One region of the Paenibacillus polymyxa M1 genome, then DNA from elsewhere that is predicted to be linked to it. Evidence: riboswitches for the same ligand, from Rfam matches in the RefSeq annotation. Region 1 holds a riboswitch; each other region holds the start of a gene.
What was found. Region 1 has a riboswitch for cyclic di-AMP ahead of PPM_RS13415 (3D domain-containing protein). Riboswitches for the same ligand answer to the same signal wherever they lie in the genome.
Positions count from the first base shown of each region.

Region 2: linked by a shared signal. The riboswitch ahead of PPM_RS06390 (hypothetical protein) and the one ahead of PPM_RS13415 (3D domain-containing protein) in region 1 are both predicted to bind cyclic di-AMP.
Region 3: linked by a shared signal. The riboswitch ahead of PPM_RS00530 (C40 family peptidase) and the one ahead of PPM_RS13415 (3D domain-containing protein) in region 1 are both predicted to bind cyclic di-AMP.
Region 4: linked by a shared signal. The riboswitch ahead of PPM_RS21190 (TrkH family potassium uptake protein) and the one ahead of PPM_RS13415 (3D domain-containing protein) in region 1 are both predicted to bind cyclic di-AMP.

Region 1 is NC_017542.1:3,042,588-3,046,669, reverse strand. It holds gene PPM_RS13425 (ABC transporter substrate-binding protein/permease) at 1-159, shown strand, start outside; gene PPM_RS13420 (amino acid ABC transporter ATP-binding protein) at 146-868, shown strand; cyclic di-AMP (ydaO/yuaA leader) riboswitch at 1,112-1,279, shown strand; gene PPM_RS13415 (3D domain-containing protein) at 1,286-1,954, shown strand; gene PPM_RS13410 (polysaccharide deacetylase family protein) at 2,152-2,958, opposite strand; gene PPM_RS13405 (NADH:flavin oxidoreductase/NADH oxidase) at 3,262-4,082, shown strand, end outside.
Region 2 is NC_017542.1:1,467,160-1,471,241, reverse strand. It holds gene kdpA (potassium-transporting ATPase subunit KdpA) at 1-1,467, opposite strand, end outside; gene kdpF (K(+)-transporting ATPase subunit F) at 1,613-1,690, opposite strand; gene PPM_RS06390 (hypothetical protein) at 1,874-2,269, opposite strand; cyclic di-AMP (ydaO/yuaA leader) riboswitch at 2,383-2,556, opposite strand; gene PPM_RS06385 (glutathione peroxidase) at 3,021-3,506, shown strand; tRNA gene PPM_RS06380 (tRNA-Leu) at 3,655-3,737, opposite strand; gene PPM_RS06375 (urease accessory protein UreF) at 4,000-4,082, shown strand, end outside.
Region 3 is NC_017542.1:132,925-137,006, forward strand. It holds gene motA (flagellar motor stator protein MotA) at 1-234, opposite strand, end outside; gene PPM_RS00515 (hypothetical protein) at 422-715, shown strand; gene PPM_RS00520 (4a-hydroxytetrahydrobiopterin dehydratase) at 833-1,132, shown strand; gene PPM_RS00525 (GNAT family N-acetyltransferase) at 1,211-1,717, opposite strand; gene PPM_RS00530 (C40 family peptidase) at 2,021-2,521, opposite strand; cyclic di-AMP (ydaO/yuaA leader) riboswitch at 2,527-2,664, opposite strand; gene PPM_RS00535 (hypothetical protein) at 2,941-3,768, opposite strand; gene PPM_RS00540 (M1 family metallopeptidase) at 3,780-4,082, opposite strand, start outside.
Region 4 is NC_017542.1:4,702,739-4,706,820, reverse strand. It holds gene PPM_RS21200 (CPBP family intramembrane glutamic endopeptidase) at 1-680, opposite strand, end outside; cyclic di-AMP (ydaO/yuaA leader) riboswitch at 942-1,094, shown strand; gene PPM_RS21190 (TrkH family potassium uptake protein) at 1,503-2,843, shown strand; gene PPM_RS21185 (potassium channel family protein) at 2,862-3,539, shown strand; gene PPM_RS21180 (LysR family transcriptional regulator) at 3,545-4,082, opposite strand, start outside.

The DNA of each region.
Region 1 (4,082 bases):
GTGGATATTATGTATCAAGCCCAGGTCATTAAGAATATTACCTACGAAGGCTTGAGTCCGTTCGTAATCGCAGCCGCCATTTATTTTGTAATGACATTCAGCTTATCTAAGCTGTTGGGTTTATGGGAAAGGAAGTTGAGAGCCAGTGATCACCGTTAAACAACTGCGTAAATCATTCGGTAAGAATGAAATTTTAAAAGGCATTGATATAGATATCGCCAAAGGTGAAGTAGTCGTCATTATCGGTCCGAGTGGTTCAGGAAAAAGTACGTTTTTGCGTTGTATGAATCTGTTGGAACAGCCAACAGAAGGGGAAATTTTGTTTGAGGGTGAGCCGATTACGGCCCGTGGTCATAATATTAATGCGACTCGGGAGAAGATGGGGATGGTTTTCCAGCATTTTAATCTGTTTCCGCATAAAACAATACTGCAGAATCTGACGCTTGCACCAACGCAGGTGAAAAAGCAGTCGGGGAAAGAAGCGGAGAAAATTGCGCTGGAGCTCCTGCGGACCGTGGGTCTTGAGGATAAGAAGAATACCTACCCGAACCAGTTATCTGGCGGTCAAAAACAACGTATTGCGATAGCACGTGCTTTGGCCATGCAGCCGCACGTAATGCTGTTCGATGAGCCTACTTCTGCTCTTGACCCTGAAATGGTTGGAGAGGTTCTGGACGTGATGAAGAAGCTCGCTGAGGGCGGCATGACGATGGTGATCGTGACGCATGAAATGGGCTTTGCCCGTGAGGTAGGGGATCGAATCATCTTTATGGACAACGGTCAAATTATAGAACAAGGTACGCCTGAGCAAGTATTCGGTACTCCAAGCCATGACCGTACCCGTGATTTTCTTGCTAAAGTGCTGTAAGAAAATGCTTTTATGAAATATTAACAAAGCCCTCTCGTGATGATGTTTCACGGAGGGCTTTTCTCTTTTTGTCACCATATCTCCATATTTTCGTAACAGAAAACGGATTCTTGATGACAAAATTGTAATGAGTATAGTATGATATTCAAGGTTACCAACATTTTCATGCAGATAAGGTTACAAAATTGTGATATTATGCAGTGAGCCAAAACTTACCGGGGCAGCAGTAATGATAATAAATACTCAGGTGCTGGGCTCAAACCATGGGAAGTGCGGGGGACGTAACAACGGCAATGATTCCAATGCATCATAAGATGTTGTGGATATGCCTAGGGGTGAATTGCACAAGCATAGGGCTTCTCCTGAGTCCGAATCCGACAGCTAACTTCGCAGGCATAACAGAGGAGGTACATATCTTTGAAACATTTAAAACATATTGGACAAACTATGAAATTTGCGGTGCTTGCTGCAGCTATTGCAGGGCTGGCACAGACAGCTGGAGTAGCAGATGCTGCTTCGCTTCATACTGCCAAAGAAGGCGATACCTTCTTTTTGCTTGCTCAACGTTATGGGGTATCAGTAGATGAGTTGACGAAGGCTAACCCGGATATTGCGTCCAACAACATATATGCAGGTCTGCAAATTAAAGTGCCAGACGAAAAAAGTGTAAAGGCGGCTTCGGATTCGAAGCCACAGCTTCTTACAGAGAAAGCACCAGCGAATGAGAAGCCAACAATTGAAGCATGGGGCAAAACATTCAATTACAGTAAAGTAGTTGATGTTAAAGCTACAGCATATTCTGCCGCAGCTGATGAAAATGGCAAATGGGGTGCGGTCGATTATTACGGCAATCCGCTTAAGCTAGGTACAATTGCGGTAGACCCGAAAGTCATTCCTATGGGAACAAAGGTGCTAGTTACAGGTTATTCCCATCCCGGATTGCCAGATCATTCTTTTGTGGCCGTTGCCCGTGATCAGGGCAGTGCTATTACCGGAAAGCGGATTGATATCTTTATCCCTGGCAATAAATCATTCGTGAACGACTTCGGCTTCCAGAATGTGAAACTGTACGTCATTGATAAATAGCATTGTGCTTATGTATGATTTGATTAAACATAATATAAGTTATGTAAACTTGATCTATCATACAACATATAACTGGGACGACTTTTTATTAGGCCCGGTCGTTTATCGCTAAAAAAGGCTGTCTTACAAGCAGAAGCATTCTGCTCGTTAAGGCAGCCTTTTTACGTTGTTGGTATATTTGAAGCTTAGACATACTGTTATTTTCGTTCCGATGTGTGAAGTAGCCGGGGGACAGTGACAAATTTGTAGCCCTTAGCTTTTAGAGAGTGGATTAGACCCGGCAAAGCTTGGACAGTGCCTTGCAAGTTGGAACTTTGACCTCCACCTGCATGCATTAAAATAATGGAGCCAGGTCTGGTAGCCGGGATCACGTTGCGCTGAATTTGTGTTTTGCTTAATCCCTTCCAGTCTAGAGAGTCCACATTCCAATTGACGATCATGTACCCATGACGACGTGCCCACTGGATTTGAGGCTCCGTGATTTCACCATAGGGTGGTCGTATCAATCTGGGTCGAAAACCTATGCTGGCTTCTAAAATGCGTTCTGTTTTTGTAATCTGGTGGCGAAAACGTTCTGGTGTGGCCTTCCTGAAATCCGGATGAGTATAGGAATGGTTTCCTATAGCATGACCTTCGCGGATGATGCGGCGTATGATCCCCGGATGCTTTTCCGCACGGTGGCCGACGATAAAAAAGGTAGCTTTGATACCGTTTGCGTGTAATACGTCCAAAACCTGCGGCGTATACCTTGAATCGGGCACATCATCAAAGGTTAAGGCAATTTGGCGGGTGTGCGGGCCGCACATTTTAAAAATGTCCGCATGCTTTTTTCGTAGCATCGCTAATGTTGGAGTAGCTCGATCTTTACTTTGATATACCGAAGTAGCGGCAGCAGCTTCCTTGGGATGGGGCGTTCCGATGTTAGGAGGCGTGTCCGCGTGAACGGGAAAACTTGAAAATGCTAGTAACAGTGCTAAACATGGCAACACTCCCCTGTACCGCATTTGTATTCCCCCTTTCCGTGCAGTGGTACCTAGTGGTGCTCTCAGCTATTATGTACCTGTCCTATTAAAATTATGCTGGTGATTGAGTGAAGCCCTACACGGCTGAAGAGAAGTACATCATGAAGCGGGTATCCGTGAAGATGACGAAGTAAACGTACATTTTCTCTTAAACATGACCGAAAACTGAAGCATTTTCGCAAGTTTTAGCCTTACAAAGGATTCGGTATACCGTGACAGCTGGTGTATAATGGGGATGCTATTCATAATGATACATACTTGGAATTGAGGGAAGGATGGATAAAAGTGACCGACTTGTTTACTCCTTATCAATTAAAGGGGCTTTCATTAAAAAATCGGATTGTCATGCCCCCAATGTGCCAATACAGCGTGGAGGCCAAGGACGGCAAACCGACGGATTGGCATTATGTCCATTATGTGAGTCGCGCGGTAGGAGGGACTGGGCTCATAATTGTGGAAATGACAGCGGTTCATCCGGATGGACGCATTACGGATCGTGATTTGGGCATTTGGAGTGACGAACATAATCCTGCATATCGCAAAATTGTAGAGGAAGTCCACAAGTATGGTGCCAAAATTGCCATTCAATTAGGCCATGCCGGACGCAAGGCCGAGGATGCTGAGACACCTGTAGGCCCGTCCTCGATCCCCTTTAGTGAACGCTTTAAAGATCCCCACACTTTGACGAGAGCAGAAGTCAAGGAACTGGTTCAGGCCTACAAAGAGGGGGCTCGCCGGGCGGTAGAAGCTGGTTTTGACACGGTAGAGATTCATGGTGCTCACGGCTATCTGATCCATCAATTTCATTCCCCTTTAACCAATACCAGAGAAGATGAATATGGGCAGGATTTGTCACTGTTTGGTGTTGAGGTGATCCGTGCTGTTAAAGAGGTACTTCCTGCTGATATGCCTGTGCTAATGCGGATATCTGCCAAAGAATATGTCCAAGACGGATATGATGTTGAATACATAGCAGCCATAGGGGAACGATATCGTGATGCAGGTGTAGACATTTTCCATATTTCTTCTGGTGGTGAGGGTCCGATAGGCTCCAGCGGAGGCCCGTCTGCGCGTGCTGGTTATCAGGTCGATTTGGCTCATACCAT
Region 2 (4,082 bases), 1.6 Mb from region 1:
CATAACTGCTCCGGTCGTTACGTTCCAAAACACGTTGTTATCTGCAATACCTTCAAATCCCGAACCGTTATTTGCCGCAGATGATGCATATTCATAGAGAACCTGAGTCAACCCGTGATATCCGGGGTTAGAGACCGCATCGTATCCCCAATGACTCATAAACGCAAGCGCAGTTGGAGCTAGAATAAGAAACGGATGTACCAAAATGGCAATCGCAATCAGCTTCATTTCCTTGCCTTCAATTTTCCTACCCATAAATTCCGGGGTTCTTCCGACCATCAAACCGCATATAAATACCCCAAGAATCGCATACATCAGCATATTCATCAACCCGACGCCCTTGCCGCCAAAAATGACGTTTAGCATCATTTCTCCCAAAGCAGCCATACCACCTAGCGGGGTCAGTGTATCATGCATATTATTGACCGAACCTGTCGTTGCCGCTGTTGTAACCGCAGTGAATAGTGCCGATTGTCCAATGCCGAAACGAACCTCTTTCCCTTCCATGCTTCCCTGAGATGCATCCATACCCAGTGCCTGGATTAACGGATTACCTGTCTTCTCCGACACATACGTTATGGATAGAAAAATAAGGAACAAGACCATCATCGAGCTAAAAATAATCCAGCCCTGCTTGCGATTACGGGCAAACAATCCAAAAGTATACGGCAGCGAAGCCGGCATTACCCACATTGCTAAAATTTCCAGTACGTTCGTCCAAGGACTTGGATTCTCAAAAGGATGAGCAGAATTAGCTCCCGCAAAACCGCCCCCGTTCGTGCCCAAATGCTTGATGGATTCCAATGAGGCAATAGGTCCCATAGCAATCTGCTGCTGTGTACCGCTTAAAGTCGTAATATCCGCCGTGGACTGTAGCGTCTGTGGTACTTTTAGTCCCACCAGCACCAGCGTAAGTACAAAGGCAAGCGGCAGAAAAATCCGTATGTTGGCTTTAATAAAATCTTGAAAAAAATTACCCAGTCCTTCACCGCGCCGCGTCAATCCCCTCATAAAAGCCGCAGCAACCGAAAACCCCGAAGCAGCCGAAGTAAACATCATCATCGTGACGAACGCCATCTGTGTCAGATACGTAAGCCCGCTTTCTCCGCTATAATGTTGGAGATTCGTATTGGTCATAAAGCTGATTACCGTATTAAAGGCCAATGATGCTTCCATATTACTGTTTCCAACCGGATTGCCTGGGAGTATAGCCTGCAAGCGCAATAGCAGGTAGCTGATCCCCACAAGCACCACATTGGTTGCAATGAAACTCATAGCATACGTGGTCCAACGCATGCTGTCCTGTTTCTTCAAGCCTACAACCTTATAAATCGGCTTTTCCGTTTCACCAAAAATCCGATCCGTCCGATTCGGTTCATTCGAGAATACGTGATACATATAGGTGCCCACCGGCTTTACCAAGAGCAGCAATATGACGATCACAACTCCAATTTGCAGTAGCTCCATCCTCTATTCCTCCTTATAATGCTCCTGCATTTGGAACAACAGACCTGATTCAGAACATCCATTGAGTGCACACGTTTGCGAAAATCTACACCTCTGATGCTTCATTCTTGATCTGCTGTTCCCGCCTGCTCGATCCTATAGTTGACTAGAACTTTTCAGGATTCAGGAGTGCATAGATTAAATACACGAACACAATAACCGTGAGCCCTAGCACAACGATCATCCTCTTCGCCCTCCTTTTGAGGTCTGCGCATCACACCAGCGTATAAACAGTAATATCACTCCATAACTCACAGCCATTACGAGCAGCATGTATAAATCCATCATGTTCCTATCCTCCGTATCGCTCCTCAGATTGTCCTTTTGATTCCATCATAAAATCATAAACCAGCTATGTTATAAGTGCTTATCCGTTCAGCAGGAAACCCACCTCTCCGTTCAATGTGTAGATCACATGGTCCGCTCCCAATCCCCGATAAATTCCTTGTGGATTACAGCCGTGCGTAATAACATAGATCAATTCTGATGTTAGTGGCCGACATATTTGCAGGAAACGGCAAGTCAGATTCAAGCTGTTTTCGAACAAATACACACTCCCAATTTCTTTACTAGGAAAATTCCATTTTCCCGCTTGCATCGTATTGATGCGCACAATGTGCTCCACACCCATTTTTTTGAGCTGTCGTTCCTCCTGAGTGCTATTTGTGAGAACTGCAAACGCCAGTTTTTTGAACATAAGCAATTTCACAAAACTTCTGCCCGCTTCATTCGGTGCAGTGACAATAATTAACCGACCTTCCATCAGTAGCTCCTCTCCCGGTATAAAAAGACAACAAAAAGAAGCCGAAGGAAAAAGGCTTCCTCCGGCTTCATACATTCCATGATAAAATAAACCATGGTTGCACACGGCGGTTTGTTGCCTCTCCCTGTACGCTTACGAGGTTAGCTGTCGGATTCGGACGTGAGAGTCGCCCTATTTACGGCACTTGGCCGGAAAATTCACCCCATGAGACACACACGGCTTGCAAAACCGTACATACTCGTTGGTTCCCCCGCTTTTGCAACTGCAAAATTCAGCGCTTTAGACAATTCGTTGTTGCTTCATTGGTGTTAATTTGAAATTACGTCTTGAATCATACACCCGTGCAAGGAAGACTGTAAAGCTCAACGGCGGGGCTATAAACCACCCTTTAGAGCATAGGAGATTAAGAATAACGCTTACAAGGCAGCTATGCTTCTCGTATCTCTTTAAAACTCTGTATTTCACCCCTTTTTGAAAATGAAAGGCATGTCAATATTGGCGTAGGGTATGGCTTAGTTACTTCTTATTTGCAAAAAGGAAAGAAAATACGCTATACGTGCCAGATAATTACCGATTGAACCCGTTTTTATGAGAAGAAACACCTCAATTAGCTCCATTTGAAGTGCGATTTACCGTTTTGAACAAAAGACGATTTTACAATGGTCCAATGCCCGTATACTCTTCCGGACTTGCAACCCCTTGTTGAGTTGTTTACAATTTAATTGCAGAATATTGAATAAGGAGGGATATCATGAGCGTATATAAATATGATGCACAGACCCTACAAGGGGCACAAATTCCATTATCCACCTACGAAGGGAAAGTTCTTCTTATCGTGAATACTGCCAGCAAATGTGGGTTAACCCCCCAGTACAAGGCGCTACAAGAGCTATATGACCAGTATCATGAACAGGGGCTCGAAATTTTGGGATTTCCCAGCAACCAGTTCGCCAAACAAGAGCCGGGCTCCAGCGAGGAGATCTCTGAGTTTTGCCAAATCAATTACGGTGTGACCTTCCCCATGTTCGCCAAGACAGATGTCAACGGTGATCAGGCACATCCTCTATTTCGCTACCTGACCCACACTGCTCCGGGAGTATTAGGCTCCAAAGCGATCAAATGGAATTTCACTAAATTCTTAATTACACGAGAAGGTAACGTATTTAAGCGTTATGCGCCGCAAACCACTCCAGATAAGCTTATAGGAGATATAGAGAAGCTTTTGCGGAAAAACTGACATCTTTCTTCATTACAGTTAACGAGCGGTCCGCTGTCCATATGACCGCTTCTGTAACAGAATGATATAACGAAAAATATTTAACGAAAAAAGCACCCCTTCACGTAAAACGTGTCAGGATGCTTTTTCAACTGGGTATTACACATAATGCGGTCGAGAGGACTCGAACCTCCACGGGCGTACGCCCACTACCCCCTCAAGATAGCGTGTCTGCCATTCCACCACGACCGCATGTCATAATGTATTGAGGCAACGGATTTATTATACTCTCTCAGCAACAATTTGTAAACAATAATATTATAATTATTTTAGTGTAACTTTATATAACATATATAAGCAATAAAATTATTTAATTTGACATGAAAGAGCTCAAAGTGTAAATATATATTACATAAATAATTGAACTATTATTATATAAATAAGATTAGAGTCAAATAAACTGACACAAATATTCACCTCAAGGAGGCGAACCATCCTGCATAAAGGTAACCGATTGCTAAACTACGCATTGTTGTTGGACCCTTCCCTACCCATTGGTGGTTTTACCCGTTTCTACGGACTGGATGAACGTTTCCG
Region 3 (4,082 bases), 2.9 Mb from region 1:
CTCCTTGCGATCCAGCAATTTCTGCTGGGTGAAAATAATTTTAAACAGCTTTGGCACCCGTTTCATGTCATCCATCGGAAACGCCATGAATATACTTGCTGCTGTTCCGACGAAAATAATCATGTAAGCAGCGGGATTATTGACCAGATTGACGACTGGCGCGCCCTTCAGGATCATCCCGACGACCAGTGACAAAAGCCCGAGCACAAGTCCAATAATGGTTGTAATTTGCATGATACACCTCATCCATGAGAATAGATTTTGAATCCTTTCATGCCGCATGGGTCGTCCTTGCCCCAAGCGCGTCATTATGAGACGGATTATAGTATTTATCGACAAAACTCTCTTTTTTGTTAAGGGCGAATTTCCGGTATAATAAAGTGATTATGTATTGAATCGCTGAACCATTGGAGGAAATAGCATGGGAGTAAAGCATGGGCGCGAGTATGAACAAATTTTGAACGATTTGACAGAGGCTGTGGGACGCATCCCAGATAGCTATGAATTTTTTGAAATGGAAGCAGAAGATTGGGACAGGCTGGACCCGGTGGGGCGTCAGGAAGTCAATGAAGCTTTGGCAGAAGACCTATTTTATGCATTGGGTACGGAGCCCATAATCACTGTAGGCAGCGGCGTTGTGATTTATGAGCCGGAGCAGCACCGGATCTATGTACTCATCGGAGATGAGGAGCTGACGTCGGTCCCTTTGATTTGAAGGCCGTCTTATGGATTTATCAACGGGGCCGTGGTAATATGTACACCAATATATCGTAGTTTTGGCCGTATGTAAGCGGCTAAAAGGCTTCCGTATAAACGGGGAGGAGTTCGTAACATGCCTTTTACACAAGAAGAGATTGAAGCACATCTGGAGAAACTGGAGGGCTGGGAACTGGAGGAAGGACGTTGGATCGTTCGGAAATATAATTTTTCCAGTTTTATGAAGGGAATTGCATTCGTGGATGAAGTTGCCGCTATATCTGAGGCATTCAATCACCATCCATTTATTACGATTGATTACAAGACCGTGACTCTGCGTTTGACCTCTTGGGACGATGGCGGTATTATGGCCGTAGATATTAAGGAAGCCCAACAATATAATGAAGCTTTTGAAAAAATGCGCAGCAGTCATTGATTTTATAATGATCTGTTGTATATATTAAGAGCGCCTTCGCTACACAACATCGCGGTTGTATAGCGAAGGCGCTCTTATTTATAGAACCCGGTTCTGTTGTTCAGGACGATATACCATACAATAGAACGGTTTTCTGCCATCTGGAGTCTGACGTTCATAGGTATCCGTCAGCTCAAATCCAGCTGCCTTGTAGGCTCGTATAGCCCGCTGATTCCAGGTGAGAACCTCTAGGTCAATTTCATTCTGTGGATGACGTCGTCTGGCTTCCTCGGCAATGGCCCGGACAAAATCGGAGCCTGTGCCATGTCCGCATCTTTCGGGATGCATTCCAAGACCCAGCCGGGTCACACCGACCATAGGAAAATATTGAGCAAATCCCGTCAGCTCATTCTCTTCGTTCAGTACGGCAACATATTGCTCTTGGCGAAGCGTGGGACTTCCAAATTCGACTTCAAGTGCCTTCATTTGTTCCCAGGGAAGCCAGCCGTATATGTTGTAGGGGGGATCATAGCGCCACTCACAGATTTCAGCCGCTTGATGCTCGTCCATCGGTACGATCCGGTAGTTGGATATTGAGGCGGGCACTTTTTCATTCCTCCTTATGCAGGTACTTCAATCATTAACCACAGATTGTAGACAAGTTGTAGGAGAATGGCAAGCGTGTTTATTTCGTACCTAAGTCGGGTATACATTCAATAAGAAGGATTTACTGCTCATATGCTCCCCCAGCGGTGGCGGTAAAACCGACGATGTTCGCTAAAACTGAAACCTTTTGAGGTGTCAGTTCGTCAGTAATGATAATAATTACTGATGTAGTGGACATAAAAAACCGCAATTCGATTCCGGCCAGAATCAAATTGCGGCTAGAGTTAGCTTGCTGTGCGGTAGTTATTCTACGTTGTCGTCATCAGGAATATCTGAAGCTACAGAATGGTAAGCGTCTGTGCTCATAATTCTTTTTGCACCGACATAACGGTTAGCGTAATAATTTTCGTTCAGTGAGCTAACTACTACACCACGTGAAGTCGAGGAGTGGGCGAATTTCCCTTCACCTACGAAGATACCTACATGGGAAACGCCTCTTCCTGTGGTGTTGAAGAACACCAGGTCGCCTGGTCTCATTTCATCGCGGGATACAGAAGCTCCCATTTTGAATTGTGATCCAGATTGATGCGGCAGTTTAATTCCCAGTTTGTTGAATACATACATTGTGAAGCCGGAGCAATCGAATCCCTCGAGTGTAGTACCTCCGCTTCTATAGTTCGTTCCTTTGGCATCTTGGATGACCTGGTCCATCTTAGAGTCTGCAAATGCACTGCTGCCACCGAATGTAAAAGATGTAAAGGCAATGGCGAGACCCATGGCTGCGATCGTTAGCTTCTTCTTCAAAAAAAATATACCCCTTCCAATGCCTGCGAGGTTAGCTTAAGGATTCGGTAGAAGGTTCCCCTATGACCACTCTGTTGCGAGATCAATTCACCCAAACTGGTTCCCCCGCTTCCTAGGTGCCAGGAATTAGGCTTAACTTAAGATGTGCACCTTGGAGAGCAGTATTCACGACAACGATGTTTTTAAGATAAAGGTTACAATAAAGATTACAAAGTTGTTACTATCAGTTCACTGCGATTATTGTAACAAAGACAGCAGGCTTTGGCAAATGTTTCATCGCAAAAAGTTACAAAAAAAATCTGTTCCTAACGCCCTAGGAACAGATTCTGTTAACAGTATTCAGTTATGTGCCGTTTGCACGGGAAAGAAAAAAGTTTTTTCGACAGCTAAAAATGCAGGAGAAAGCATAAAGAGAGGGATTAGCCTCTGCTGGAGATATCGATGTGCCATAGACGATACTGCGAACTGATATGCCACAGCCTGACCAGACTGGTAACAAAATGATACGATTGCTGGAGAATTAGCGCCAACATACCAGTCCAAATTATCGCTACGGTGCCAAATAGACCGAAGACCAGCAGCACACAAGCACCAAGCAAGAGAGATACGCTTACAGCCGGAAGAAGCTGGCGAAAGAAGGCGAGCAGGGACGATAGTATGGCGTGACCACTGACCGAGCCCAGTTGCATATACAGGATGCACTGCCGAATGAACCAACCGTAAGCCACCCACCCAATGGCATAGGGCAACAAATGCAACAGGTAAGAGGAAGATTGCAGCGTTCCTGCTACAATAGGATAGAGTCTCGGTACCACCCAGAAGGCGGGAAGCAGCAGCAAACCCAACTCGATGATGTAATACAACAGAGATGACATACCGTGACGTTTCATCCCCTTGAAGAAGGACAGGCTTTGCGGTTCAGACGCATCGGTATACAGGCTTTGATATATGCCAGCTCTAATGAAGGGAGTGATTAGGACGCGCAATACGGTCGCCCCTAATAGTATCCATAAATACACATGTACTTCCTGGCTGTCCATCAAGGCGATCTGCCCCTCCATCCAAAACAAGGTCTTTCCCAGCTCGTTTTGGCTCTGACCAGGATAACGCAGCAGCAGCGGGACAACGGCCGACTGTACCAGCCGATAGAGAAATACTCCCCACAGCAGACGATACAAAAATAAAATGATAACGATATAAAAGCGTATGCGCACTAGCGCCCAGCCTTCTTTTAAAACAGTCCGCATCTATAGACACCTCACCATGACAGACTTCCAAGCAGTGTCTCCAACAGCTTGGTTACACTCACACTCCAACGGGTTTGTTGCTTTTCGTCCAATTCAGCCTTCAGGCTATTATTAATATGCTTGTTCTCCAGTGCAATAGTGTATAGAGGATCAACGGTCACATAGGACACGGGAGAGGTGCTTTTGAGTCGGAAAGATGTACTTTTGCCCGTACCGTCCCATGCCTTAAATATTGTGGTGCCATCCTTGAAGGTAAATTGAACAGGGATCTTGGGATAATCCGCTCCTTTTTTGCTAAGCGTCACGATTGCTTC
Region 4 (4,082 bases), 1.7 Mb from region 1:
GTAAAAGCCAGCGTAAGTACCGAGGCGCCGATTTTCTTTTCGTCCACGGTATATTTTAATCCACCTTCCCCCTCAGTGGTCGCGAGCTTCAATTCAGATGGCTTAAAGCCAAAGCGTTTGATCCATATTGCTGCAGCCTGTTCCTTGGCTTCGAGCGTCATGTCACCCTCAGCTACACGTACAAGTCTGCTTCGTGCTTGTTCATCTGTAGAAACATCAGCCTGTGTGTAATTGGTGCTGGAGGTGATCCGTTTAAAGCTAACGACCTTCCCAGTGGATAAATCCACATGGATTTGCAGCTTGCCCTTCGCTGAGGAGTCAGGCAAATCAACCCGAAAGGTTTCATAAGGATAATTTTTTTTCCATGTACGATCGTACTCTTGAACCAATTTTTCTCTGGATAAATAACCGTACAAATCTGTTTCAGCCTGATAGGTTACGACGGGCTTCTCTGGCTGTGATTCCGTATAGCCCAGCTCGGAACGGGCAAAGTCCAGGGCGTGTATGACCGCTTCTTGTTTGCTGATGACCTTTGCATTCATCAATGATTCCGGACTTGGATTGCTAATTGAGGGAATAAGCAATTGAAAGATAAAAAAGCAAATCAGGCCAACCCCGCCCAGCAAGCCTAATTTTTTGAAGTTGGCCGTGAGCACGACCGGTTTCCCGATAGGATTCATGAGTTTCCTCCTTAATCTGTAAATAAGAACATCCATTAAAGATATCATACTGCACAGGTTCCCGCCAACAGACCAGCGATATTCATGAAAATAGAGTGAAAGCACTTTAAAGTTTTAATAAAATTAGATAAGCTGTGATTAATCGATGTCTATTCGCGAATTAAAGCCAATTTCACGTTTTTTCGGCGAAATCGGTTTTGTGATCTGGATAGAGAAGGATTATAATCTTGAGGCAATGCCTATGAAATATATGGGTAATGATATACATTTAAGCCGAATTTCTATGAGAAAACGGGGGAACCATGTTACTGGGGTGAATTTTACAGCCGATCCTGATGGACCGGAAGTGTAAATAGGGCATACTGTGCTGTCCGAATCCGTCAGCTAACCTCGTAGGCTGTGGGCAGGAACCAAGTCAGGCACTCGGTTTTCCGGTGTCTTTTTTTGTGTGTATAAAAGTGTTTGGATTGGTTAGACCGCTGCGGGTTCAGATTATTCTTCCAATTGCAGTTATCCCCGGATTTTTTTGATTGTATAAACCCTTTAATGGTTAAAATCCGGAGATAAAGGCAAACGCTTCGCTTCTTCAGAACAATTCTGCCCCCTTCGCTGCTGCTCGCCAATAGCACAGGGAGCCGAGTAGTGTTTGACATGCATTCTTCCTGTATTCAGGGAATGCTAATTATAGCTACTTAAGGTTTGGAAAATCAAAAAAATCAGGGGCAACGACGATCGGAAGATAAATGGAACGCGTAGCGGGCTTACACCGTATTAAGTCACTGTTTTTATAGTTTTAAGGATTAGGAGAGAAGTGATGAATAGATGAATCCCAATGCACGCTGGCTTCGGCTTTCTCCACCGCAGATATTCGTTGCAGGCTTTGCCATTATCATTCTAATAGGTAGTTTATTGTTAATGCTGCCCATCTCTAATACAACAGGAAAACCACTTGCGTTTATAGACGCTTTGTTTACTGCCGCATCCGCGACCTGTGTAACCGGACTTGTCGTTAAGGATACAGGGCTCTTTTTTACAACCTTTGGTCAAATCGTTATCGTTGCGCTGATCCAGATCGGTGGTCTTGGCTTTATGACCATGGCTACCTTGATCGCGCTGGTGTTCAAACGTCGCATTTCCTTGCGGGAGCGCCTTATTTTGCAAGAAGCGATGAATCAGACCTCTGTCGAAGGAATTGTTGGATTGATCCGCAAGGTGCTATGGTACTCGCTGATGATTGAGGGCGTATGTGCAGCTATTTTTTCGATTCGCTGGTCATTTGATATGCCTGTCGGCAGGGCGATTTATTTTGGAATTTGGCATGCCATTTCCATGTTTAATAATGCTGGTTTTGATTTATTCGGTGAATTTCGCAGCCTGACAGGTTATGTATATGATCCGATTGTTAATTTTACAGCCATGTTTCTCATTATTTCGGGTGGTATTGGTTTTGTAGTGATGTCAGACCTGGCAGATTATCGTAAGCGTAAGAGACTATCCTTACATACCAAGGTGGTACTCAGCATGACAGCTGCTCTGATTGTCGTCGGGACGCTCGTCATTTTTGTATTTGAGTTTACGAATCCAAAGACGCTTGGCTCGCTTGATTGGGGTGGTAAACTGCTGGGTTCTTTATTCCAGTCCGTTACTCCACGTACCGCAGGTGCCAACACGCTGGACATTGCAGGCTTGCGGCAGGCTACGCAGTTTTTTATCATCATACTTATGTTTATTGGAGCTTCGCCTGGCTCCACTGGGGGCGGGATTAAGACCACTACATTTGCCCTGCTCATTGGAGCGGTGTTTTCGATGCTGCGGGGACGGGAAGATATTGTGCTGTTTCGGTACCGACTTGCGCAGGCACGAATTTATAAGGCTTTGACCATTACCTTGCTGGGGCTGCTGTTCGTGATTGGGGTGACGATGATTCTGTCCGCAACCGAAGATCATCATTTTCTAATGATCTTGTTCGAGACAGTGTCTGCATTTGGTACAGTAGGGCTGTCTATGGGGCTTACACCTGATTTGTCAGTTGTAGGCAAGCTGGTGATTACTCTGACGATGTTTGCAGGCAGGCTGGGTCCACTCACGCTAGCTTATGCACTGGGACCGAAAAAGGGTAAGGAATTGTATCGTCATCCAGAAGGTAAAATAATTATAGGGTAAGGGAGTTTTCGAGTAGATATGAAAACGCAGCAGTTTGTAGTCATTGGCCTGGGACGGTTTGGCTCAAGCCTGGCTTTGCAATTGGTGGATATGGGGTGCGAGGTGCTTGGCATTGATCGGAATGAGGATGTTGTAGACAGTATGAGTGAGATCCTGACACATACTGTCGTGGCGGACGCTACAGATGAGGATGCGTTGCGGTCACTGGGCATCCGTAATTTCGATTGCGGCATTGTTGCAATTGGTGATGATATTCAGGTAAGCATCCTGACCGCCATTTTGCTGAAGGAGCTGGGTGTGAGAAAAGTCGTAGCCAAAGCTATATCTGTACTGCATGGGCGTGCGTTAGAGAAGCTTGGGGTGGACCGAGTCATTTATCCGGAACGAGATATGGGTATTCGGGTAGCGCATCAGCTGGTCACGCCTAATCTGCTCGATTATTTGGAGCTGTCCAAGGAATACAGCATTGTGGAACTCAATGTGCCTGCATGTCTGAATGGCAAAACGTTAGCAGAATTAAATGCTCGTACCCGCTTTGGTTGCAGCATCGTGGCACTTCATACGGCGAATGGTATCTTGATCGCGCCGACAGCTATGGATCGGCTGAAAGCAGACGATATTATGGTCATTATCGGCTCCAATGACAATATCGGCCGCTTTGAGGATGAGGTCGTTAATGTCAATGAAGAGGGTTAAATTCTCTACACCATACGGTAGCCTGCAAACGATGCACGTGTCTCGCTAATCCAGCGTCGTGCTGTCGGGCCGAGATCGGCCGTTTCTGAGTATATGAGGGAGGTCGTTCGGCGTGTCTCCTTCAAATCAGGCAAGTACAATGCAGTAAGTCCATTATCTCGCAGCAGTTCGCTGCGCAAGTAGGATTTGGGCAGCAAAGCGGATGCCTTGCAGGTTGGAAGCAGGCGTACAATCGCCTCGAAGGAGTCGATTTCCATGCGGATATCCGGCATAATGCCGCTGCGCTGGAACAAGTCATCCGTCAGGCTGCGGTACCAGGTTCCTTTAGAGAAAATGATCATCGGCAATCCTTGCAGGTCCTTCATTGAAGCCGTTCCTGCCTTGACAGTTAATTCATGTCCGATGGGGACGACTAGCTCCAAATGATCGTCAAATAACGGAATGCAGCGTAATCCAGCTTCATGAATGGCAGACCCGACCACGCCGGCGTCTGCTTTTTTGTCGCGTACAAAGGCGACGATTTCATGCGTTTTGCCGGTGAGC